3 regions of the Lysinibacillus sp. FSL K6-0232 genome follow, and region 1 is predicted to be linked to each of the others. Evidence: riboswitches for the same ligand, from Rfam matches in the RefSeq annotation. Region 1 holds a riboswitch; each other region holds the start of a gene.

Region 1 (7,476 bases):
ATCGCATTTTTAGATGCCTCCTCCGCAAAGGGATGTGAGGCATCTACTACTAATTGATAGTTCTGCTCTGTAATAATCGCTGCCATTTCGTCAGCCGTGAGCCGACCGATTAAATGCGGCAAGCCAGCATCAGCAAGGCTAGTGGCTGCTGATTCGGTAACGACCGTAGCTGTGACAGGATACCCTGCCTGCTGCAATTCAAGGGCTAGGTTTCTTGCATCACTCGTCCCTGCTAACATGAAAATCATTTGACAGGCTCCTCTGCATGATGATGGTCATGGTCGTGATGGTGATCGTGTCCATGCTCGTGGTCATGATGATGGTGATGATGTGCATGTCCATGTACTGCCGCATAGGCACGGTAATTCTCTAAATCTTGCATGCCTGTTGATGTCCCATTAACAGCCTGCTCAATACGCTCTAATAACACATTTTGCAGACGTTCATGGTAGCCAAAATAATCGGCAATTTGAATCTCACACTCAGGATATTGCACATTAAAGCTTTCACACATTCCCTTCATACGCTCCATTAAAATGCCTGTGAATAAGAAGTATGGCAGCATCGTAATCTTTTTAGCACCTAGTTTGACACAACGCTCCATGCCTTCCTCAACACGCGGGTCTGTTACTCCCATAAAAGCGCTTTCCACATATTTGACAGGAAGCTTTTCCCATAGTAGTCGTGTGATTTTATAAAAATCACCATTTGCCTCTGGATCACTACCGCCTCGTGCAATTAATAAAATGGCTGTATCCTGCTGCTCCTCTTCCGTACTAAAACCAATGTCTGCTAGGCGATCTTGTAAAATCGCAAATATTTCTTCATGAATACCAATTGTTTGACCATATGTGAACGTAACGTTTGGATAATGTTCGCGTGCATGCTCAATTTCTGCTGGGATATGGAGCTTAGAATGACCTGCATGGAGTAAAATAATCGGAATGACATGAACCTCTGTTGCCCCTTTTTTCACACAGTTTGTAATTCCTTCTTCAATATTCGGTGAGGCAAATTCAAGAAAGCACGTTTCCACTAAAAATTGTGGATCAATACGCGGTGTCATTTGCTCGATAAATGTACGTACCTCATCATTTCCTGCTGCTAAACGGCTACCATGGCCGACAAATAAAATTGCTTTCATCTCTATTACTCCTCACTAGTCGCCGCATGGAGCTGGCTCTACTTTTATTTTGGAAGACATATCCTGATACGTAAAATGTAGTATCTTTTTCACACGTTTAAAATATTTAAACAAGCGCTCATTTGGATGAGCATTTGCTTTATATTCTTCAATAATCTCTGTAATAAGCGGTATCAGTTGTTCTGGCTCCAAGCCTTCTACAACAGGCTGTGCCGCATGTGCTGTACGACCCACTGGCTTTGCCCCAATAAAAACATCAAACTTACTTTTGCGGTATACAATGCCAATATCGTCAAACACAGCACGATAGCAAGCCATACCACAGCCATTAAAGCCAATATTTAATGTTTTCGGCAAGGACATGCCACCTAGCTTTTCCTGAATTTCTTCTGCATATGGAATTGAATCTGCCTTTTCACCATAGCAAAAATCACAAGCCTTCAATGTCACAACATCACCAATAGGCGCTAGTAAAAAGCCTACTGCCTGTAGCTTTTCGGTAATGCGATCAGGCTCAGTTGTTGGAATTTTTAAATGGATTTGATGCTCTGGTGTATATTCCATCGTGCCATTTTCACCAACGACCTCTGCCAATGTTGTCATTTGCTGTGGTGTAAAAAATTTATTAGCCACACCCGGGCTTACAGCTAATTCAAAAATGGATTCAATGTTTTGCTGGACAAGCTTTGGCGTTGCCTGTATTGCACTTGTTCCTTTCACCATTGCAAGTGCCGCTGTAGCCATTTCCAATGCTGTTTTTTTCGGTTTTGGCGCAGCGGCTACACTGGGTTTAATAAAGCGTCCTGCATTAGGGTCAGCAGCAAAATCATTTCGTGCAGCTCCTGTTTCTTGGTTCATTGCCCAAGGTTCATTTTCTTCACGCAAACGTTGATGTGGACGCAATGGCTGCTTCTCTGCACCAAGTGTATATTTGCGCTGATAGCCACGCGGTGTAATCATTTTATTATCATAGAAAAATGTCGAAGAATTCCCGATAATGACAGTTGTTAGCATACCAATATCATGCTCTAGCATTTCTGCTAATGTTGTCATCGTAATTTCTTGACGCTCACGATAGGCACTTTTCACAAGCCCAACAGGTGTATCAGGTGAACGGTATTCTAACAGAATGCGCTGTGCCTCCACAATTTGTCTTGTACGACGTCCACTTTTTGGATTGTAGAGTGCAATGACAAAGTCTGCCATCGCTGCCGCCTCTACACGCTTTGCAATTAAATTCCAAGGTGTTAAATGGTCGCTTAAGCTGATTGTGCAAGCATCATGCATAATGGGTGCTCCTAGTAAACTAGCACATGAATTAATCGCTGAAATCCCTGGAACAATTTCGACTTCAATGCCTGTTGCCTCTGTCCAGCCCAGCTCAATTAACACTTCATACACCAAACCAGCCATCCCGTAAACGCCGGCATCTCCACTGGAAATCACCGAAACAATACTACCAGCCTCTGCTTGACGCACAGCCTCCTGTGCACGTGAAACCTCCTCTGTCATACCTGTACTAATAATTGACTTGGCATTGACTAAATCTTGAATAAGCTCTACATAGGTTTTATAGCCGATAATCATATCACTTTGTTGCAATGCCTCTACAGCACGTGTCGTAATATGCTTAAAATCTCCAGGTCCAAAGCCCACTACGAAAATTTTCCCTTTTTGTGCCATCCTGTTACCTCTCTTTCACCTTTTCAATCCCTTTAATGGCCGTTGTCTGTGCTGTGCGCTGTAATGTCCCCTCACGCAATGAAAAGACATGCTCCTTGTATAAAGCTTCATGATGCAAATCTTGTACAAGTGCTCTCGCATGCTCTGTTGATGGCACACGATACCAATTGCCTTGTGGATAGGCAATGACAACACAAGCATCCTTACATCGTCCATTACAGCGTGTTCTTGTCGTATGTATTTCTTTATCAAGTGCTTGTCGCTGTATTTCATCTCGAATGGCTTGTGTAATATCCTCCCCATCCTTTTTCATACAGCTACTACCGTTGCAAATAAAGAGATGTGTTTGCATCCCCTCTAAATTCCATGTTGTCATCTAATTGCTCCCTTCATTTGCTTTTTTGGAAAAGAAAAAACCTTTACTCTTCATGGAGAGTAAAGGTTTTATAGAAGCTTGATAAAAACGAATAAAATACTGGTACCCGCTCTTGCTTCAACTTCTCCCTCCGAAAAGTTTGCATGCACAATCAACTAAGCAGGTCTCCTGACTTAAGCTTCATTTTACTTTCACGCCTTCCCAGTTTGCACGAGTGGCTTTGTGATTTCATCAGCTATTACAGTAGCGGGGGCTGTATTGGATTCTCACCAATTTCCCTATTATCTCGAATATTCGAGCACTTATTGATGTTTATATGAAATTATTAACGTTATCCATTGAATAGAAAACTGTCTTTATCATAGCTTATTATTTTAAAATTTCAATATTTCTTTAATAATTTGTGATAAATTTATCAGTTTCGCTTATCAGAATTTTCAACATTGCGCCTTCATTCAAAATTTTTTATAAAAAGTATAGCATATTTATAGAAATTCATGTTACACTTTGTCGTGAAATCTCACAATTTTATATTTTTTTCGGTGTAAAATACTTGTTATTTTACTTAAAAGGGAAGTCGGTGTAAATCCGACGCGGTCCCGCCACTGTAATAGGGAGTTTTATAGAAAACGCCACTGTCCAACGGATGGGAAGGTCTATAAAGCAGTGAACTAGAGCCAGGAGACCTGCCGAAAAATACGTGACCGTTTCAGCCTACGAGGATAGGTGTGCGACTTAGCAGATAAATAGATTATTTGCCTTTTTTTAGCGTGCACTTTTCCTGTAGCGGAGAAGTGCTTTTTGTATGGGCTCAGTCAAATGTCCTGTTTAGCGAGCAACAGGATGCTTATGGGATCATGCAAAAGTCTAAATACGCATCAAAGAATTTCTTCGCACGCACTATTCTTGCAATCTATTTCATCGTGAGGAGGAAAAATATTGAAGTTTTCTTGGTGGAAATGTAGTTATTTTTTATTGGCATACTTAATAGTGCCAAAGCAAGCTTTTGCTATGCATATTATGGAAGGCTTTTTACCCATTGAATGGGCTATTTTTTGGTGGATTATCTCTATCCCTTTTATTGTCTTAGGATTGCGTTCCATTCGAAAAACCATTGATGCCAACCCTGAAACAAAAATGGTGTTAGGGCTTTCAGGAGCCTTTGCGTTTGTATTATCCGCCTTAAAAATCCCTTCAGTGACAGGAAGTTGCTCGCATCCTACAGGTGTTGGACTTGGGACCATTTTGTTTGGCCCGCTTGCCATGAGTGTTATTGGCACAATTGTGCTATTATTCCAATCTCTGCTGTTAGCACATGGCGGTCTGACAACATTAGGGGCAAACGCCTTTTCAATGGCGATTGTAGGACCTTTTATCGCTTACTTTACTTTTAAAGGAGCACAAAAAATAGGATTATCCTTTTCTCTAGCAGTTTTCTGCGCTGCGATGCTCGGTGACTTAGGCACATATGTTATCACTTCGGTACAGCTAGCCCTTGCCTTCCCTTCAGAGGTTGGTGGCTTCGCCGCATCCTTTACAAAGTTCGCAAGTATTTTTGCATTAACACAAGTTCCATTAGCCATTAGTGAAGGGATTTTAACCGTCATTGTGATGAATTTCTTGAAAAAATATAATCTTAGCGAATTAAAAGCCTTACGTGTTTTCTCAGTAAAGGAGGCGCACTAGACATGAAACGTAACTTACTGCTAGTAGCTATTGTTGTTCTGTTAGCGATTATTCCCCTCTTTATTCAAAAGGGCGCAGAGTTTGGTGGTGCTGATGGTGAAGCTGAAGCAGCGATTGGTGACATTAACAAAGACTATGAGCCTTGGTTTGAAAGTTTATGGGAGCCACCTAGTGGTGAAATTGAAAGCTTATTATTTGTTCTACAAGCAGCGATTGGTGCGGGCTTTATTGGCTATTTTATCGGCTATATGCGCGGCAAGCATAAAGAGGGCTAACGACTATGCTATTCATTGATAAGTATGCTTATCTGAATAAGCTAGCGCTTGTTCATCCGCTAGAAAAAATGACCTTTTCATTAGGGCTATTGTTATTATCCCTTCTTTTCAAAGATGAACAGCTTTCACTCATTACATTTTTTGTAATGAGTGCTTTTATCATTGTTGGCGCAAAAATCCCATTAAGCTATTATGGAAAGCTGTTACTTTTACCATGCTTGTTCTTATTCACTAGCCTTATAGCCATTTTAATCTCCATGACACCATCCACCCATGTCTTACCTGCTCATATTTGGTCTGTTACCTTCAGCCATTGGACCATTTTTATTGGGCAAGCAAGTATGACATCAGCACAGCAATTATTTTTTAGTGTGCTTGGTAGTATAAGCTGCTTATATTTTTTAGTTTTAACAACATCGGTTAACGGTATTTGTTATGTTTTACGACAATGGCGATTGCCTGTGTTATTGGTCGAATTAGTAGAGCTAACCTACCGTTTTATTTTTCTTTTTTTAGCGAGCATGCAAAATATTTATGTTGCCCAACAAGCACGTCTTGGCTATCATTCCCCAATGCAATGGCTACGTTCTATCTCCATGCTTATTGCAGCATTATTTGTAGAGATGTTTCAACGTAGCCGAGAGCTGAACAATGCCATGCAGTCACGTGGTGGCGAGGCTGTTTATTGGCAGGAAGCGGGCGCTTATCGCAAGAAAAATTGGTTAGGCATGGCAGCTATTTTTCTATTCTTCATCATATATGGAGGTTTTGTTAGATGACAGCAAATTATTTTGAGCTTGAGCATCTGTCCCATGTTTATGCGGATGGCACAAAGGCTCTAATAGATATTTCATTGCACATTCCAAAAGGAAAAAAAATCGCTATACTCGGGCAAAATGGCGCAGGAAAGTCAACATTATTTCAGCATCTTAATGGCATCCTAAAGCCCACTTCAGGAACGATTTCCTTTTGTGGGAGGAAGCTTCAATATAGTAGAAAAGCTTTAAAGGCTCTTCGTCAGCAGGTTGGTATTGTTTTTCAACATGCTGACCATCAGCTTTTTTCAGGCACAGTCAAGCAAGATATAGCGTATGGTCCGCTTAATCTTGGCTGGTCAAGCGAAAAAATTGAAGAAAGGATTGCTTGGGCTGTTGCACAAACAGAGGTAGAGGATTTATTGGAGAAGCCGATTCATTTTTTAAGTGTTGGACAGAAAAAGCGTGTAGCAATGGCTGGTGTTTTAGCAATGGAGCCATCTGTTCTGTTATTAGATGAACCAACAGCAGGGTTAGATCATTATTATGCTACACAAGTTTTACAATACCTCGCTACATTAGAAAATGGCGACAGAACAATTTTACTCGCAACACATGATATCCAGCTCGCCTATGAATGGGCGGAGCATATTATTGTGATGGAGGCAGGGTCAATTATTTATAATGGGGACCCTATTACGCTGTTCTATAACGAAGAGCTACTAAAGCGTGCACATCTCGAACGCCCATGGGTTTTTACGATGGCACTGTTACTACAAGAAAAACATATTATCCAAAGCCATCAGGCAATTCCTCGCTCCAAAGCTGATTTGCACAAATTAATTCAGCAGCTTTAAAGGATGGAGTTTAAATATGGGTGAAAATTTTTCCTCATTTACGAAACTTTTCTATTGTTGAGCCGTATAAATAATAGTCAAAGCTTAATTTACGATCTGAAGGAGAGAAAATTATTGAAAAATTGGTTAAAAAAATCCGTCACGGTTGTCGCATCTGCTGCACTAATGATTCCTGCTGTTTCCGCCTTTGCTGAAACATCACAGCCTACAAATAACAAGCTAGAGCAACTTATGCTTGCAAGTAATCAAGCAGCAGCAGGGAAAAATTCAAAAAATGAGGAAAAATGGATTAGCAAAAATACCATTATTATTAAGCATTCAGGACTTGCTAATAACGTACATAAAAAAATTGGCTCCAAGGTGATCCGCTCCATTCCTTCATTAGGTTATGATGTTATTCAATTAAACAAAGATGTATCGCTTGAAAAAGCCATTTCCTATTATTTGCAGCAAGATGGTATTACAAGCGTAGCTCCTAGCTATATGTACCATACCTTTACACAAGCATCTGATCCTAAAAAAGAAGAAATGTATCATTTAAGTCTGCTACAAATAGACAAGGCATTGGAGCTAGCAGGCAATCATGAGGTCACAGTAGCGGTGATTGATTCAGGTGTAGACTTTAAGCACCCTGACCTAAAAGCACAGGTACTGCCACCTTACAATGCGGCTGCACCAGCTAATACCACATATCCAGGCG
Region 2 (7,476 bases), 1.3 Mb from region 1:
ATGCAACGAAAAAAGATTTATTACAATACGATTTAAACCCAACAGAATTTTCTGTTCTTGAATTTTTGTATCATCATGGAGAACAACCTGTTCAAGTAATTGGTAAAAAAATATTAATTGCTAGTAGCAGTATTACCTATGTAATTGATAAGCTTGAGCACAAGGGTTATGTCTTGCGCAAAGCATGTCCAAAAGATCGACGTGTTACGTATATATTACTAACACCGGAGGGATACACTTTAATGGAAGAAACATTTCCTAAGCATGAACAAAAGATCAATGAGATTTTTAAAGTATTGGAACCTCAAGAACTGGACACAATGATTTTGTCGTTAAAAAAGGTTGGCAAAAATGCTATCAAACAATAAAATTTTTTATACAAATATCTCGAATTAAAGATAATTAGGAGGAACATACAATGAATCATTTAAAAGGTGTACACCATGTAACAGCTATTACAAGTAGTGCAGAAGAAAATTATAAATTTTTTACATATGTTTTAGGTATGCGTTTAGTGAAAAAAACGGTGAATCAGGATGATATTCAAACGTATCATCTATTCTTTGCAGACGATAAAGGTAGTGCAGGGACAGATATGACATTCTTCGATTTCCCCAATATTCCAAAGGGTGTACATGGTACAAATGAAATTTCGAAAACTTCCTTCCGTGTACCAACAGATGCAGCACTCGACTACTGGGTAAAACGTTTTGACCGTTTAGATGTTAAACATACTGGTATTAAAGAGCAGTTTGGTAAGAAAACATTATCCTTTGTGGATTTTGACGATCAGCACTATCAGCTTATTTCAGACGAGCATAATACAGGCGTTGCATCAGGCACACCGTGGCAAGATGGACCAATTCCATTGGAGTATGCGATTACTGGATTAGGCCCTATATTTGTTCGTGTAGCTAATTTTCAATATTTTAAAGAAATGCTAGAGAGGGTAATGCTCTTTACAGAAATTGCTGAAGAAGGCGACTTCCATCTATTTGAAGTAGGTGAAGGGGGCAATGGCGCACAAATTATTGTAGAGTATAACACAGTTTTACCAGCAGCTCGTCAAGGCTTCGGCACAGTTCACCATGCTGCCTTTCGTGTAGAGGATCGTGCTGTATTAGATGAATGGACAACTCGATTTGAAAGCTTTGGCTTCCATACATCAGGCTATGTGAATCGCCATTTCTTTGAATCTTTATATACACGAGTAGCACCACAAATTTTATTTGAGCTTGCAACAGACGGCCCTGGATTTATGGGGGATGAGCCATATGAAACATTAGGCGAGAAGCTATCATTACCACCATTTTTAGAGCCCAAGCGTGAGCAGATTGAAAAGCTTGTTCGTCCGATTGATACGGTTCGAAGCTCTGAAACATTTGAGAAAGAATATGAGTAATGGAATTTGATTTTTTAGTAATTAACGCCTTAATTATTGTTAATAAAGCTAAAGATAATAGAAGTAGTGAGGGATTCATAAATGGAATTTTCAAAGCTATTAGATAAGCGCCGTTCTGCGAATAATTTTGTAGAGGGTGTGAAGATGACTGAGGCAGATATACGTCCTATTCTAGAGGATGTCAAATTAGCACCATCAGCCTTTAACTTACAGCATGCCAATTATATTGTCGTATTAGATGAGGAAATGAAAGAAAAGGTACGAGAGGCGGCATATGGGCAATACAAGGTACATTCAGCTTCAGGTGTAGTCCTTGTATTAGGCGATAAAGAGGCATATAAACATACTGCTGAATTAAGTCAAGGTATGGTAGATTTAGGCATTATTACAGCCTGTGAACTAGATGAGCTTGTAGCTGAAAATGCAAAATTTTATGAGGATCGTGGTGAGGCATTTATGAAGGAAGAGGCAATTCGCAATGCCTCTCTATCTGCAATGCTATTTATGCTTACAGCGAAAAATCGTGGCTGGGATACTTGCCCAATGATTGGCTTTGATCAGCAACAAATGCGTGCATTATTTAATGTGCCAGAAACGCATGAGATTGTCCTGATGATTACGATTGGCAAAGAAAAGGAAAGCAGCCGTCGTTTACGTGGCTATCGAAAGCCTGTCGAAGAATTTGTCACGTATTATTAATGTGGTATAAAATAGAATAGCTATACAAATACTATGACTAATATTCATTTAGGAGGAAACATCGTGAAAGTAGTAGCCATCGTAGGTAGTATCCGTAAAGAATCTTATAATATGCAGTTAGCTCAATTTATTCAAAAACGTTATGCAGAAAAATTCGATCTTGAAGTTTTAAGTTTAAAAGATTTACCAATGTATAATCAAGATAACGAAAATGATCCACCACAAACAGTGCTTGATTTTAAAGCAAAAGTAAAAGCGGCAGATGCTGTGTTATGGGTAACACCAGAATATAATGGAACAGTTCCAGGTGTCATGGTCAATGCTATTGACTGGTTATCTCGTGTGGATAAAGTAATGATCGGTAAACCATCTATTATAATGGGTGCTTCTATGGGGAACTTAGGTACAGTTAAAGCTCAATTACATTTACGTGATATTTTATTCTCTCCTGGTGTCAATTCACCATTACTAAGTGGTAACGATGTTTATATTGGTGCTGTGCATACGAAATTTGATGCAGAAGGAAATTTAACGGATGAAGGAACTGTAAAATTCCTTGATGTTGTGATGGATAACTTTATTGACTGGGCAAAAAAATATATTTAATGTATAGAAGGGCTGTTGAGAAAGCTGACGTTTTATTGGCTTTCTCACAGCTCTTTTGCTTATTTGATTGGAATAATTTTTAATGTTTTTTGTAATCGGTAAGCAAAGATACCTGCAAAGACAGATAAGATAACATCCTTTGGTAGTGGTGGAACCATCCAAAGCCACGCTAATTTATATGTAAAGCCTTCTGGTGCGCTTGCCCAAAGCTTATACGCAAAATACATCCAATTTGTGCCGAATACATAATTAAAGATAAAGGCGATTAACGCAGCCACTATATAGCTCATTTTTGTGCCACTGCGTTCGACAATAAGACCAGCAATAAATGCCAATAAAATATATGACACAATAAAACCAAAAGTAGGGCTTAAAATTTGCCCAAAGCCTCCACCAAAGCGAGAAAAGACAGGCGCTCCTGCTAATCCGATACACATATAGACAGTACAAGCGAGCGCGCCTTTTCGACTACCAAGAATAAGACCTGATAAAATGGCAAAGAAAGTTTGCAGTGTGATTGGGACACCACCCACTACTAAAAATGGTATAAAGGAAGTAATATTAGCACCTACCATCATTAGTGTAGAGAATAAGCCAATATAAGCGATATCTACGGTTCTTAATTTATGATGACGGTGTTCTGTAACTGTTGCCATGCTCTCACCTCTAATTTTTATAGTTATTAATGCTAGTGTAAAGAATGGATATATTTGTGTCAACATAAAAATTTCATTTAGTTAACTAAAATATAGAGCTGTTAAATAATAGTTCCATATGGACGAACAACCTATAAAACTGTATGATAGAGTCGTTATCATTTAATATTATTTGCTACTATTGGTGTGACATCTTTTTATGTCACTTAAAAGGGAAGTCGGTGAAAGTCCGACGCTGTCCCGCAACTGTAACGACGAGTTCTATGATTTTTATGCCACTGTTGAAAAATGGGAAGGCTATCAGAGGACGCAGAATCGAAGCCAGGAGACCTGCCAATTAGTAATACCTGTAATGCCCACGAGGATGCAAGCAATTACGGACAATAGCTGGTTATTTTCTGACTTTGTTTAATCGAGGGTATTTCTATGCATATTTTTGTATAGAATGCCTTTTTTTATTTTGCTTCAACTTTATTGTTGTTGAGATAAATAATCATAGGCTCTGAAAGGCATTAGCTAATTGCTTTATCCATCAAATTTGTAGGAGTTTACTGAATGAATAAAAAGTTTATATTATTTTCTGTACTACTTGTTTTCATATTAATCGTTTCTATGACCTTTGCTGTAATGGTTGGGTCTGTATCTGTAACGCCATTATATGTTTGGAAGGTGATTCTTTCGAAGCTACCTTTTATACATAACTTTATAGAGTCTGATTGGAGCCGCTCACAGGAAATTATTATTTGGCAAATACGAGTGCCACGTGTCATACTGGCGGCTATTGTTGGAGCAGGCTTAGCAATTGCAGGTGCTGCTATTCAGGCGCTTGTGCGAAATTCTATTGCTGATCCTTATATTTTAGGTATTTCTTCAGGCGCAGCGGTGGGAGCAACCTCTGTTATTATTTTAGGTGCTTTTTCGTTTTTAGGTATGTATGCTCTTTCCGTATCCGCCTTTTTAGGGTCATTATTTGCTATTGTGCTTGTATTTTTTTTATCGCGTGTTGGAGGGCGTGTTTCTATCTTTCGTCTACTATTAGCAGGCATGGCGGTGTCCTTTATTTTAACAGCCGTTTCGAATTTTATTTTAATGATGGCAAAGCAAGAGGGTGCATTAAAGGCAGTGATGTTTTGGATGCTTGGTAGTTTAGCTGGTGCCAAATGGACAAATATTATCATTCCAGCTATCGTCCTTTTAGTAGTATTTGCTTTACTTTGGCTCCATTATCGAAACTTAAATTTACTATTATTGGGCGAAGAGGCTGCTGTCACATTAGGTGTCAACCTTCAGCAATTTCGTATACAGCTTGTCTTACTTGTTTCGTTATTAACAGGGGTACTTGTTGCTGTAAGCGGTGCTATTGGCTTTGTAGGATTAATCATTCCACATATTGTCCGATTAATTGTCGGGTCTAATTATAAATATGTTATACCCATTAGTGCCTTATTGGGCGGGATTTTCTTAGTTTGGGCAGATGCAGTGGCTCGAATTATTATTGCTCCTCAGGAAATGCCAATTGGTATTATTACTGCCTTTTGTGGCGGACCATTCTTTATTTGGCTACTCCGTCGTAACAATTATTCTTTTGGTGAAGGAGATTAAAAAGATGACATTAGAAGCAAAGCAAGTATCATTCTCCATTAACGATCAGCGCATATTACATGAAGTGAGTATTCACATAAAGGAAAAGCAATTTGTTGGGCTAATTGGTCCTAATGGTAGCGGTAAATCAACGTTGTTAAAAAATATGTATCGTTTATTAAAGCCTGAAAATGGTACAATTTTATTAAACGAGCACGATATTTTAAAGCAATCGAGTAAAGCTATTGCCAAAAATTTAGCTGTTGTTAGTCAAGAAACACCTGTATTATTTGATTTTACTGTACATGATTTAGTTAGTATGGGTAGAACACCACATAAAAAGTTATTAGAGCTAGACAAAGAGCAGGATTTTCGAATTGTGAAAGATGCGCTGAAGCAAACAGGTATTGAGCATCTAGCAAAACGCAGCTTTAGCTCCCTTTCAGGAGGCGAGAAAAAGCGTGTTATGGTTGCGCGGGCACTTGCACAACAAGCACAGGTGCTTATTCTAGATGAGCCAACAAATCATTTAGATATTCAACATCAGCTTCAGGTGATGGATTTAATTCAAACCTTACATTTAACAGTAGTCGCAGCTTTGCATGACTTAAATATCGCGGCTATGTACTGTGATCAAATATATGTGCTACAGCATGGACGGATTGTATGCTATGGTACACCAGAGGAAGTGCTAACGCCTGCATTATTGCAAAAGGTATTTGGTGTCTACGCGGATATTCAGACACATGCATTGACAGGCAAGCCATATCTAACCTATATTCCTGAACAATTTACAAGCAATAAAATAAAGGCAGTAGCAGCAACATAATTGAGCATACTATATCAATGGGCTATTAAGAAAATTTCCACTTTCTTGATAGCCTATTTCCTTGTATAGATAGCTTAATTTTAGGGAACTTTATGGTTGAAAGGAATGATAAACAATGGAAGAAATAAAATTAGCCAACCTCAATCAACAGCAACTTGATAAAATTAATAAGCTAGAGAAGGATATAGGTGTTACATTAGTAGCATATGATTCATCCGAAATACCAGCTCAAGGATCAACTGCCTATGAAGCGAACCCTAACATGGCAGGTCATCATAAACAATAAAATGCCTTGCAGTAATGTAAGGTACTTTTCTTTTAACATACACAAAAGGAAGTGCTATAAATGAAAGAGTTTTATGCAGATTTACATATTCATATTGGTCGTACTGCTAGTGGACGTGCTGTGAAAATTACAGGCAGTAAAACATTAACATTAGCACGCATCTTAGAAACAGCCAGTGCAAGAAAGGGGTTAGATATTATTGGTATTATCGATTGTCATTCACCAGAGGTTATAGAGGAAATGAGTGAGCTATTAGCGCAAGGTGAACTAAAGGAGCTAGAAGGAGGGGGGCTACGTTTTCAGGAAACAACACTAATTCCAGGTTCAGAAATTGAAATTTATGATCAATTTTGCCATGGCCCTATTCATGTGCTTGCATACTTCCCTACACTTTTGCTAATGAAGCAATTTTCAAATTGGATGGCTCAGCATATGAAAAATATCCATTTAAGCTCACAGCGAATCTATTGTGATGGACGAACATTACAGCAAAAGGTGTATGAATTGGGTGGGCTTTTTATTCCTGCACATGTTTTTACCCCCTTTAAAAGCCTGTTTGGCAAAGGTGTTCAGCGCAGTTTAACAGAGGTATTTGATCCGAAGATGATAGACGCTATTGAATTAGGGTTAAGCTCTGATACAATGATGGTCAATCAAATAAAAGAGCTTCAGGCATATACATTTGTTAGTAACTCTGATGCTCATTCCCTTGGAAAAATAGCACGTGAATATCAAAAGCTACGATTAGCAGCAGCCAATTTTACAGAGCTAAAAAAGGCTCTTCATGAACAGCAGGGTCGTGCAGTCCTTGCAAATTATGGATTAAATCCTTTACTTGGTAAATACCATCAAACCGTCTGTGCAAAATGTGGTGAACAGCTTGATAATCTAGCAACTCACTGTACAAATTGTGGAAGTACACAAATTATAAAAGGTGTGGCTACACGCATTCAGGAGCTATCGGAGGATTTACTGAATACTCGATATAGACCCCCTTATATTCATCAGGTGCCGTTAGATTTTATTCCTGGAATTGGACCTAAGATGCTGGAACGATTACTGCAAGCATTTGGAACAGAGATGAATATTTTACACAATGTAACACTAGAGCAGCTTGAACAAATTGTCCCCTCTAAAATTGCTACATTCATTGATCAAGCAAGAACAGGTCAATTAGCGATTGCTGTTGGGGGTGGTGGAATTTATGGAAAAATACAAGCTGACTAAATAAGGAATAGAAATTAAAAAAATATTATTATTTAACCTATTTTTAACCTTTCTCTAGTAAAATGGTGGTTACATGTACTATTTTATAGATGGAGGCGAAAGTGTATGCAATTATCAAAGAAATTTCGTTTTTTAGCTACAAGTATACTTGCTTTACAGTTAGTTGCCCCTGTAGCAGCCAATGCAGAGG
Region 3 (7,476 bases), 540 kb from region 1:
GCACATATGGATGATCTTCATTGGCAATGCCTGTATCAATCATATGCTGCATAATGGTTGGCTGTAGCAAATCCATTGTCACCTCTAGCACCATTAGCAGTGGTGCAATAATGGTTAAAAATTTGTAGGGCGCTAAATACTGCCCTAATTGTTTAATTGCTTGCATACTGTCGCTCCGTTCTGTTCAAATCCCATTCGCTTTCCATTATAACTGAAAATCATTCGCAATTGGCAATGTTTTTCGAGTCACGTAATAGTTGGTTGCACAAGGATGACAAAAATGTCACATTAAATCATGTTACATCTATGGTTGGCGAGGCTGTTCCTGTCTAGTATGGTGGTAAAGGAGGTCAACTATATGACAATTATTATTGAAACAAAAAATCTATCAAAATCTTATGGTAAAACACAGGTCTTAAAAAATATTGATTTAACCATAAAGAGTTTGAAAGTATAGAGCATTTTAAAATCGAGTTAGAAACCTACATTACGTATTACAATACAAAATGAATTAAGGCAAAATAAAAGGCATGAGTCCGATACAGTATCGAACCCATGCCCAAACCGCTGCCTAATGAAATAACCATGTCTAACTTTTAAGGGTCACTTCACATAGTGGAGTGTTTTATCAGGGCTATCCGCGAAGCTGGAGTAAATACCCGCGGAGGCAAAGGCAATACCCGCGAACAAAGCAAGCAAATATTATAAATCATCAAAACCATTATCTTCTACATTCACTTTGACATATTGGCGGGAACGCTGCTCAAAGAAGTCTGTTTTGCCTTGGTCCACATCCTCATATGCCTTAATCCATTTCAATGGATTTTTGCGATAGCCGTCAAATGGGCGGTCAACGCCAAGCTGATTACAGCGCACATTGGCATAGAAGTGGACATAATCATGGACATCCTCAACATCAAGCCCTTCAATTTTATCGCCGATCACTTCATTTGCCCAATCGATTTCCAGTTGAACGGCTTCGCGGAAGATATCCTGCACCTTCTCTTTACGCTCAGGTGTATCGTACTCTGGATATTCCGCTAATAGCTCCTGATAAATTTTCACAAATAAATCGACATGGAGCTGCTCATCGCGATTAATATAATTGATCATCGTAGACGTAGCGACCATTTTTTGATTGCGCGCTAAATGATAGAAGAAGGCAAAGCCCGAATAGAAAAATAAGCCCTCTAAAATGACATCATAAATAATGGCTTCTAGCATATTTTCAACCGTTGGCTCCTCGGAAAAAGCATGGTAGCCTTTAATGACAAAATCATTGCGACGCTCTAGCACGGGCTCCGTACGCCAAAAATCAAAGGTACGATCCTGCTCAGCTTTATTAACAATACTTGACAGCACATAGGAATAGGAGTGATTATGAATAACCTCCTGCTGTGCTAGAATAATCATTAACGCATTTAAGCTCGAATCGGTTAAATAGTCTGCCACCTTGCCAGCAAAATCCGTTTGCACACTATCCAATAGTGCCAATAAGCCAATAATTTTTAAAAATGATTCTTGTTCATCCTTTGTTAGCTCTGGAAACTGCTTAACATCATTGCTCATATTAATTTCAAAGGGTGTCCAGAAGTTGCCAAGCATTTTTTTATACTTAGGATACGCCCAGCTAAAGCGCACGTCATCCCAATTTAAAATATTAGAGGAGCGCCCGTTCACAATACCTGTAGAGCGGTTAGGTGCTTCCTTATCCATAATTTGTCGTTTCGTAATTGTTGTCATCGTTTTATTCCTCCTAGCTTGCACAAGACTCACATTCTAATAATTCGACAGATGTGGAGCGTACATAATAGGTTGTTTTCACACCACTTGCCCAAGCGTTCATATGCAGTGCCAGTAAATCCTTCGCCTTAATAGTATTTTGAACATATAAATTCAATGAAATGCCTTGGTCGATATGGCGGGCACGGGCTGCATTTTGCTTAATTGTCCAATTTTGATCGATGAAATAAGCAGATTTATAGTACCAAGTTGTTACTGGCGATAAATCAGGCACAGTCACAGGGATTTTATAGTCCTTCTTCTCCTCTGAGTAGCTCTTTTGGAAAATCGGGTCAATTGTTGCTGTACTGCCTGCTAAAATGGATGTCGAGGAATTCGGAGCAATCGCCATCACATAGCCATTGCGCATTCCTTCTTTCGCCACTGCCTTGCGTAAAGCATTCCATTTGTCGCTATTATAGTCACGCTTGTCAAAGTAGGCTCCTGTTTGCCAATCAGAGCCCTCGAATAATGGATACGCTCCTTTTTCACTTGCTAACGCATTGGAGGCACGAATTGTTAAATAGGCAATGTCCTCATACAGCTTATCCGCGTATTCGACTGCTTCCTCGGACTCCCATTGAATTTCCTTCAGCGCTAATAAATGATGCCAGCCAAATGTGCCAAGTCCAATGCCGCGGTAGCGTAAATTGGTGCGCTCTGCCTGCTTTACAGGAATCGTATTTAACGCAATAACATTATCAAGCATACGTACCTGAATCGGAATTAAACGCTCTAAGACGTTAGCAGGTACAGCTCTTCCTAGATTAATAGAAGACAAGTTACAAACAACAAAATCGCCAGGCTTACGACGCGTGACAATCACATCGTCCTCAAGTGTAATCGATTCAAATTCAGTTGGTGACATATTTTGAAAAATTTCAGTCCTTTTCTTCAATTAGGTTCGCTAAGCCTAATCCGTTCTTTTATGAACTGCTGCATATCACTATGCAGAGGAGACTATATCATCATCCTCAGCTCTACCTGTAGGATGCTCCGCTTTTCCCTTTATGAATTATCCCTTAATAGGGCCTCGCTTGAGGGGTACTCTACTCGCTTCTTCACCCATGTTTTTCAATGAGCTATACTTTCGATAGTCGTTAGGCATTTACTTTTGATTAAGTAAAATATGGTCAGGGAAATTTTGAGAATTCATTCTATATCTCATGGCATGTGTTGAAATACCATAAAACTTAGCTGCTTCTGTTATTGAATCAAATACCTGATTACCAACTTTACACGGATAGCCATTAATTTTAACTTCCCTTTTTGGCATTACTCGTGTATATGATGGAAAATTATCCGAATTTAATCTGTAATTAATTGTACTAATACCTATTCCTAATTGGTGTGAAGCCAGTGTGACTGATTCATATTCAACACTATCAATTATGACACACTTTGAGTTGGCCTTTTTCACTGATTCAATCATTTTTTTTGTTTTAGGCTTGCCAAATTGATGATTGCCTTTGCCAGTCATTTGCTCAGTTCTTTGCTTTCTTATAGCTTCCTTATTTGGGTTAAAAGTAAAGATATCTCCACCAATTGAAGTAAGTTTAATATTATAATATTCAGTAGAATTAACAACATCAAAGTAATTCAAGTAAAACTCTTCTAATTGATTTAATTCTTCTTCAGAATAAGCATTACAAATAATTTCTCTCTCAAAATTTTCTTTACCGTATTTTTTTATGGCTCTTTTCAAATATACTCCTGATCCTAAGTAATTTTCCCAGTTATTTACTCGATCATAAATACATTTCCCAATATATTTTTTACCATTTAATTTATTTGTTGTTACATATATGAACCCATATTCTTTAGAAATATCAATCACTCCTAAAACAGAATATTTGTTCTATTATATAAAACTCCAAATATTTAATCAAAAGATTTAGCACGGTGGGTTATCACTGAGTGACTTTCCCCGTTTAACGGAGTTTTCGACAACCATTTCTGATTGAAGGTGCTACAATTAACACAAATTCGAACTGTAAATCATGCCTTCATGCTGATTCGGATTCATGCGGTTCACTTCATCACGGTAGAACATAAACGGCACACCTGTTTCGAGCTGTGAGCGCATAATTCGCTTCATAATATCAATGGCTGGTACGACTTCACGGCTTAATAATGGATTTGCCACACATGCAGCATAGTTCGTGCGGAAGGAGCCATTTCCCTTTGCTTCATCGTAGGAATCCTCTAAGGAGAAGCCCATCACCTCACGTACTTCATGCGGGTCAAATAAATGCCAATCCTCACGTGCCTCCACTGCTTCCATAAAAATATCTGGTATGCATAGCCCTGTAAAAATATCATGGGCACGTAAACGCTCATCCCCATTGTTTAGGCGTAAATCTAAAAATGTAAAAACATCCTTATGCCAAACATCTAAATAAACAGCGATAGCTCCTTGGCGTTGTCCAAGCTGGTCAACTGAAACGGCTGTATTATTGAGCTGCTTAATCCACGGTAGCACACCACTGGATGCGCCCTTAAAGCCTTTAATGGCTGAGCCACGGCTACGAATTTTTCCCATATAAACACCGATACCACCGCCATATTTTGATAATGTCGCCACATCGGTATTAGTATCATAAATGCTTTGCAGGCTATCATCGACTGTGTCAATAAAGCAGCTAGAAAGCTGACCATGTGTTTTCCCAGCATTCGATAATGTTGGTGTTGCGACTGTCATATATAAATTACTCATCGCCCAATAAGCCTCTTGCACCTTTGCTAAACGGTCCTCTGTTTCATCCTGCATTAATGTCATGGCAATGACCATCCAGCGCTCCTGAGGAAGCTCCACAGGCGTTTTCGTATAATCACGCACAACATAGCGATCCATTAATGTTTTTAAGCCGATATATGTAAATAGCTCGTCACGACTAGCGTCTAAATAGCTTGTTAATTGCTGTAGCTCCTGTGCACTATATTTAGCTGTTAAGCTGTTATGATACAAGCCAGCCTCTGTATATCGTGCAAGCTGTGCTGGGAATGCTTGATACACATCCGTTGGTGCAACACCACGCTGTGCTGCAAATTGATTGTATAATTTTTCTAAGTAAAGATGTGCAGCCACAAATGTCCAGTAGGGCTCCTCCTCATCTATCAAGCTAAGCGCCTGTAAAATCATTGCATCCGCCCATGCGTCAAATGTAGCATTATCATTTTTGCGTAGCCAGCGATCCGATAATCTCACAAAGCTTTCCAGTTCATCCTCCGTGTAACGTTGTTGTAGCTTAGCTATTTGCTGTTCAATTTGCGTTGTCATCTATTCTCTCCCTTTCCTCCAGCAACATAAAAAAGCGATTACGCAACATTAATCGGCTGCATAATCGCTGTACAATCGGAAATGGAAATGAAGGACAAGCACACAAAAGCCGTGTGCAAATCTCTCGCCTCCACTTCTCAATCCCCGAAGAATGTGTTGCTGTCTTGAACAATGCGGCAGGTCTCCTGGCTTATGCTTCCTCCAAATAATCGCCTTCCCATTAAAAAAACAGTGGCTCCTTGATTATTTGTCAGCACGTACAGTTGCGGGGACAGCTTCGGCTTACAAGCATACTTGCTCCGAATTCCCTTTTAAACCATCTTGGTACCGTTTGTCCAACATACTATATATAGTGTTTTGATTCCTAAACAAATCTAACATATTGTGTTTAGGGTTGCAATAGGTGTTTTGCCCCTTGTTATGCTTTGGCTCAACTCAAGCCCGATGGCAATGCAGTTTTGCAAAATTTCTAGGGAAAAATTTTTGTGCCTGCTGCTCTTTTGCTGGGTCTATACCAAGTAAAAGAACGGTGCATGGGCCTGCTGATTTAGTTGCATCCAACGGACTGTCCACAACCATCTGTCCAAAAAGACGGCTATATTCCCCCTGTAGCCCCTTTGACCCAACAGGCCATACTTGCTGCACAATTTCTGACTGCCATGCTTGAAAAATCGGCTGAAGCTGTGCAACATCCTCAGGCTGTGCTAGTACCTCTGCCCCCACAAGCGGTAAGCCATATGTATACCAGCTCAGCCGTTCACGCTGAAAGGCTGCACGCTGCTGTGGCTCCCCAAGCATTGTAATAGCTAAGCCTGATTGACTAGTTGGCATATTGGATTCTGTGCTCCCAGCAATGGTAGGGCAGGCAAGCCCTGCTTCCTCAAAAACTTGCTGTATCCCTGCTAGATAACGTGACCATGCGGCATCTCCCGAAAAATTCGCCAGCAAAATATGCGTAGGCAAAGCCTGTGCGGCAAGCTGCTCTAAAAAGGTAACACGCGCTGTCATATAGGCTGTCAATGTATCTGATGCTGCTACAATATCCTGTGGCTTTTGCCCGATGGCTGCCGCATTATCCATTGTCGCAATAAGGCTTCCTACCTGTATGGCATTTCTCATAATAGGCTACCTTCCTTGCGCACTAAAACCTTTGTTAATACAGGCATAACGATAGCAGCTATCACTAAATTAATCGCTGTTGCCGCACAAATGCTGGCAAGCGCTCCCCAGAAAAATGCTGGGCTAATGATAAAGTAAAACGGCAATGGTGCAGCTACACCGTTTAGCAGAAAGGCAACAGGCCATTTCCAAACATGCATCCCCCTTCTATGCATCACCCCAAAAAGCCACACAACACCAAACATTTCAGCAGCAATAATAAGATGCAACGGACCTAGTGGAAAGCCTGCTGTTAATGCTGTTATAAAATGCCCAATTAGTCCTGCCGCTCCCGCTAGCACAGGCGATAAAAAAACAACACTTAAAAAGGCAGGCGCTGAGTCAAGCGCAACCGTTGGCATGATAAATAATGGAATTTTAATCATTGCCCCCACCGCACAAATTGCTGCAACCATTGCTGCCAGTACCCATTTCACCAGCTTTTGTCGCTCCATGTCATTCCCTCTTTTCCTTAATAGACTCACCAATGCCATACCAAATGCGAACAACCTGCTCCGCTTCCGCAAATAAAGCCTGATAGAAGCGACCACAGGTATCCCGTAATAGCCGTGCCTGCTTGTCCATTGGCACAACGCCACGCCCCATATCTGTCACAATCACCGCCAATGTACATTGCTGCGCTAGCTGCCGTAGCTCTGTCAGCATCGTTTGAATAAGTGGCGAATCATCCTCTAACGACTGTGTTACCAGCCATTTTTCTAAATTTTTCAGCACCAGCACGTCACACGCTGGCGCTTCCTTTGGTATTGCACCATCCACCAGTACAACGTGCTGCTGTTGATAGTAACGCATTACATAGTCGGTTTTGCCATTATAGGCTCCACCAATAAAGATATGCATCTTGCTCCCTCCTCCCAAGCCTTACGCGTAAATGTTAAAATAAATTGCTGGTCATGCGACACCTGATACGACCAAAAGGGCTGTTCCGTTGGAGCAAATGCTACAAGCAAGGCACGAATCACTCCACCATGAACGACAAGATAATAGTGATCCTCATCCTTTGGCAAAGCATAAAAGCCATCTAGTACACGCGCGGTAAATGCCTTAAAGCGCTCGCCCTGCGGCGGTGGCGTCTGGTCAGGGTCATCGAGCCATGCACGATACTGGGGCTGTGCCTGTAAATCCGTATAGGTCTTGCCTTCAAATGCCCCAAAATGCATTTCTCGCAATCTTGCATCTGCACAATAGCTGGCATTTGGAAAATAATACGACGCTGTTGTTTGACAGCGCTGTAA

Evidence for each region. Region 1 has a riboswitch for cobalamin ahead of MHB42_RS11430 (energy-coupling factor ABC transporter permease). Riboswitches for the same ligand answer to the same signal wherever they lie in the genome.
Region 2: linked by a shared signal. The riboswitch ahead of MHB42_RS17840 (FecCD family ABC transporter permease) and the one ahead of MHB42_RS11430 (energy-coupling factor ABC transporter permease) in region 1 are both predicted to bind cobalamin.
Region 3: linked by a shared signal. The riboswitch ahead of MHB42_RS08785 (ribonucleotide reductase N-terminal alpha domain-containing protein) and the one ahead of MHB42_RS11430 (energy-coupling factor ABC transporter permease) in region 1 are both predicted to bind cobalamin.

The regions. Positions count from the first base shown of each region.
Region 1 is NZ_JBBOYW010000001.1:2,338,072-2,345,547, forward strand. Features, by position in the region: gene cobK (precorrin-6A reductase) at 1-248, opposite strand, end outside; gene MHB42_RS11415 (sirohydrochlorin chelatase) at 245-1,144, opposite strand; gene cobJ (precorrin-3B C(17)-methyltransferase) at 1,160-2,827, opposite strand; gene MHB42_RS11425 ((2Fe-2S) ferredoxin domain-containing protein) at 2,832-3,203, opposite strand; cobalamin riboswitch at 3,344-3,524, opposite strand; cobalamin riboswitch at 3,727-3,911, shown strand; gene MHB42_RS11430 (energy-coupling factor ABC transporter permease) at 4,143-4,889, shown strand; gene MHB42_RS11435 (energy-coupling factor ABC transporter substrate-binding protein) at 4,892-5,164, shown strand; gene cbiQ (cobalt ECF transporter T component CbiQ) at 5,170-5,943, shown strand; gene MHB42_RS11445 (energy-coupling factor ABC transporter ATP-binding protein) at 5,940-6,776, shown strand; gene MHB42_RS11450 (S8 family peptidase) at 6,891-7,476, shown strand, end outside.
Region 2 is NZ_JBBOYW010000001.1:3,633,373-3,640,848, reverse strand. Features, by position in the region: gene MHB42_RS17865 (MarR family winged helix-turn-helix transcriptional regulator) at 1-368, shown strand, start outside; gene MHB42_RS17860 (ring-cleaving dioxygenase) at 419-1,402, shown strand; gene MHB42_RS17855 (nitroreductase family protein) at 1,484-2,101, shown strand; gene MHB42_RS17850 (NADPH-dependent FMN reductase) at 2,165-2,707, shown strand; gene MHB42_RS17845 (biotin transporter BioY) at 2,767-3,363, opposite strand; cobalamin riboswitch at 3,529-3,716, shown strand; gene MHB42_RS17840 (FecCD family ABC transporter permease) at 3,919-4,965, shown strand; gene MHB42_RS17835 (heme ABC transporter ATP-binding protein) at 4,970-5,773, shown strand; gene MHB42_RS17830 (hypothetical protein) at 5,889-6,059, shown strand; gene MHB42_RS17825 (endonuclease Q family protein) at 6,120-7,286, shown strand; gene MHB42_RS17820 (S-layer homology domain-containing protein) at 7,392-7,476, shown strand, end outside.
Region 3 is NZ_JBBOYW010000001.1:1,800,316-1,807,791, reverse strand. Features, by position in the region: gene MHB42_RS08810 (ABC transporter ATP-binding protein) at 1-166, opposite strand, end outside; partial or broken gene MHB42_RS08805 (IS3 family transposase) at 439-575, shown strand; gene MHB42_RS08800 (ribonucleotide-diphosphate reductase subunit beta) at 703-1,743, opposite strand; partial or broken gene MHB42_RS08795 (ribonucleoside-diphosphate reductase subunit alpha) at 1,757-2,668, opposite strand; gene MHB42_RS08790 (hypothetical protein) at 2,891-3,619, opposite strand; partial or broken gene MHB42_RS08785 (ribonucleotide reductase N-terminal alpha domain-containing protein) at 3,761-5,062, opposite strand; cobalamin riboswitch at 5,220-5,409, opposite strand; gene MHB42_RS08780 (hypothetical protein) at 5,498-6,181, opposite strand; gene MHB42_RS08775 (ECF transporter S component) at 6,178-6,675, opposite strand; gene MHB42_RS08770 (bifunctional adenosylcobinamide kinase/adenosylcobinamide-phosphate guanylyltransferase) at 6,677-7,081, opposite strand; gene MHB42_RS08765 (histidine phosphatase family protein) at 7,033-7,476, opposite strand, start outside.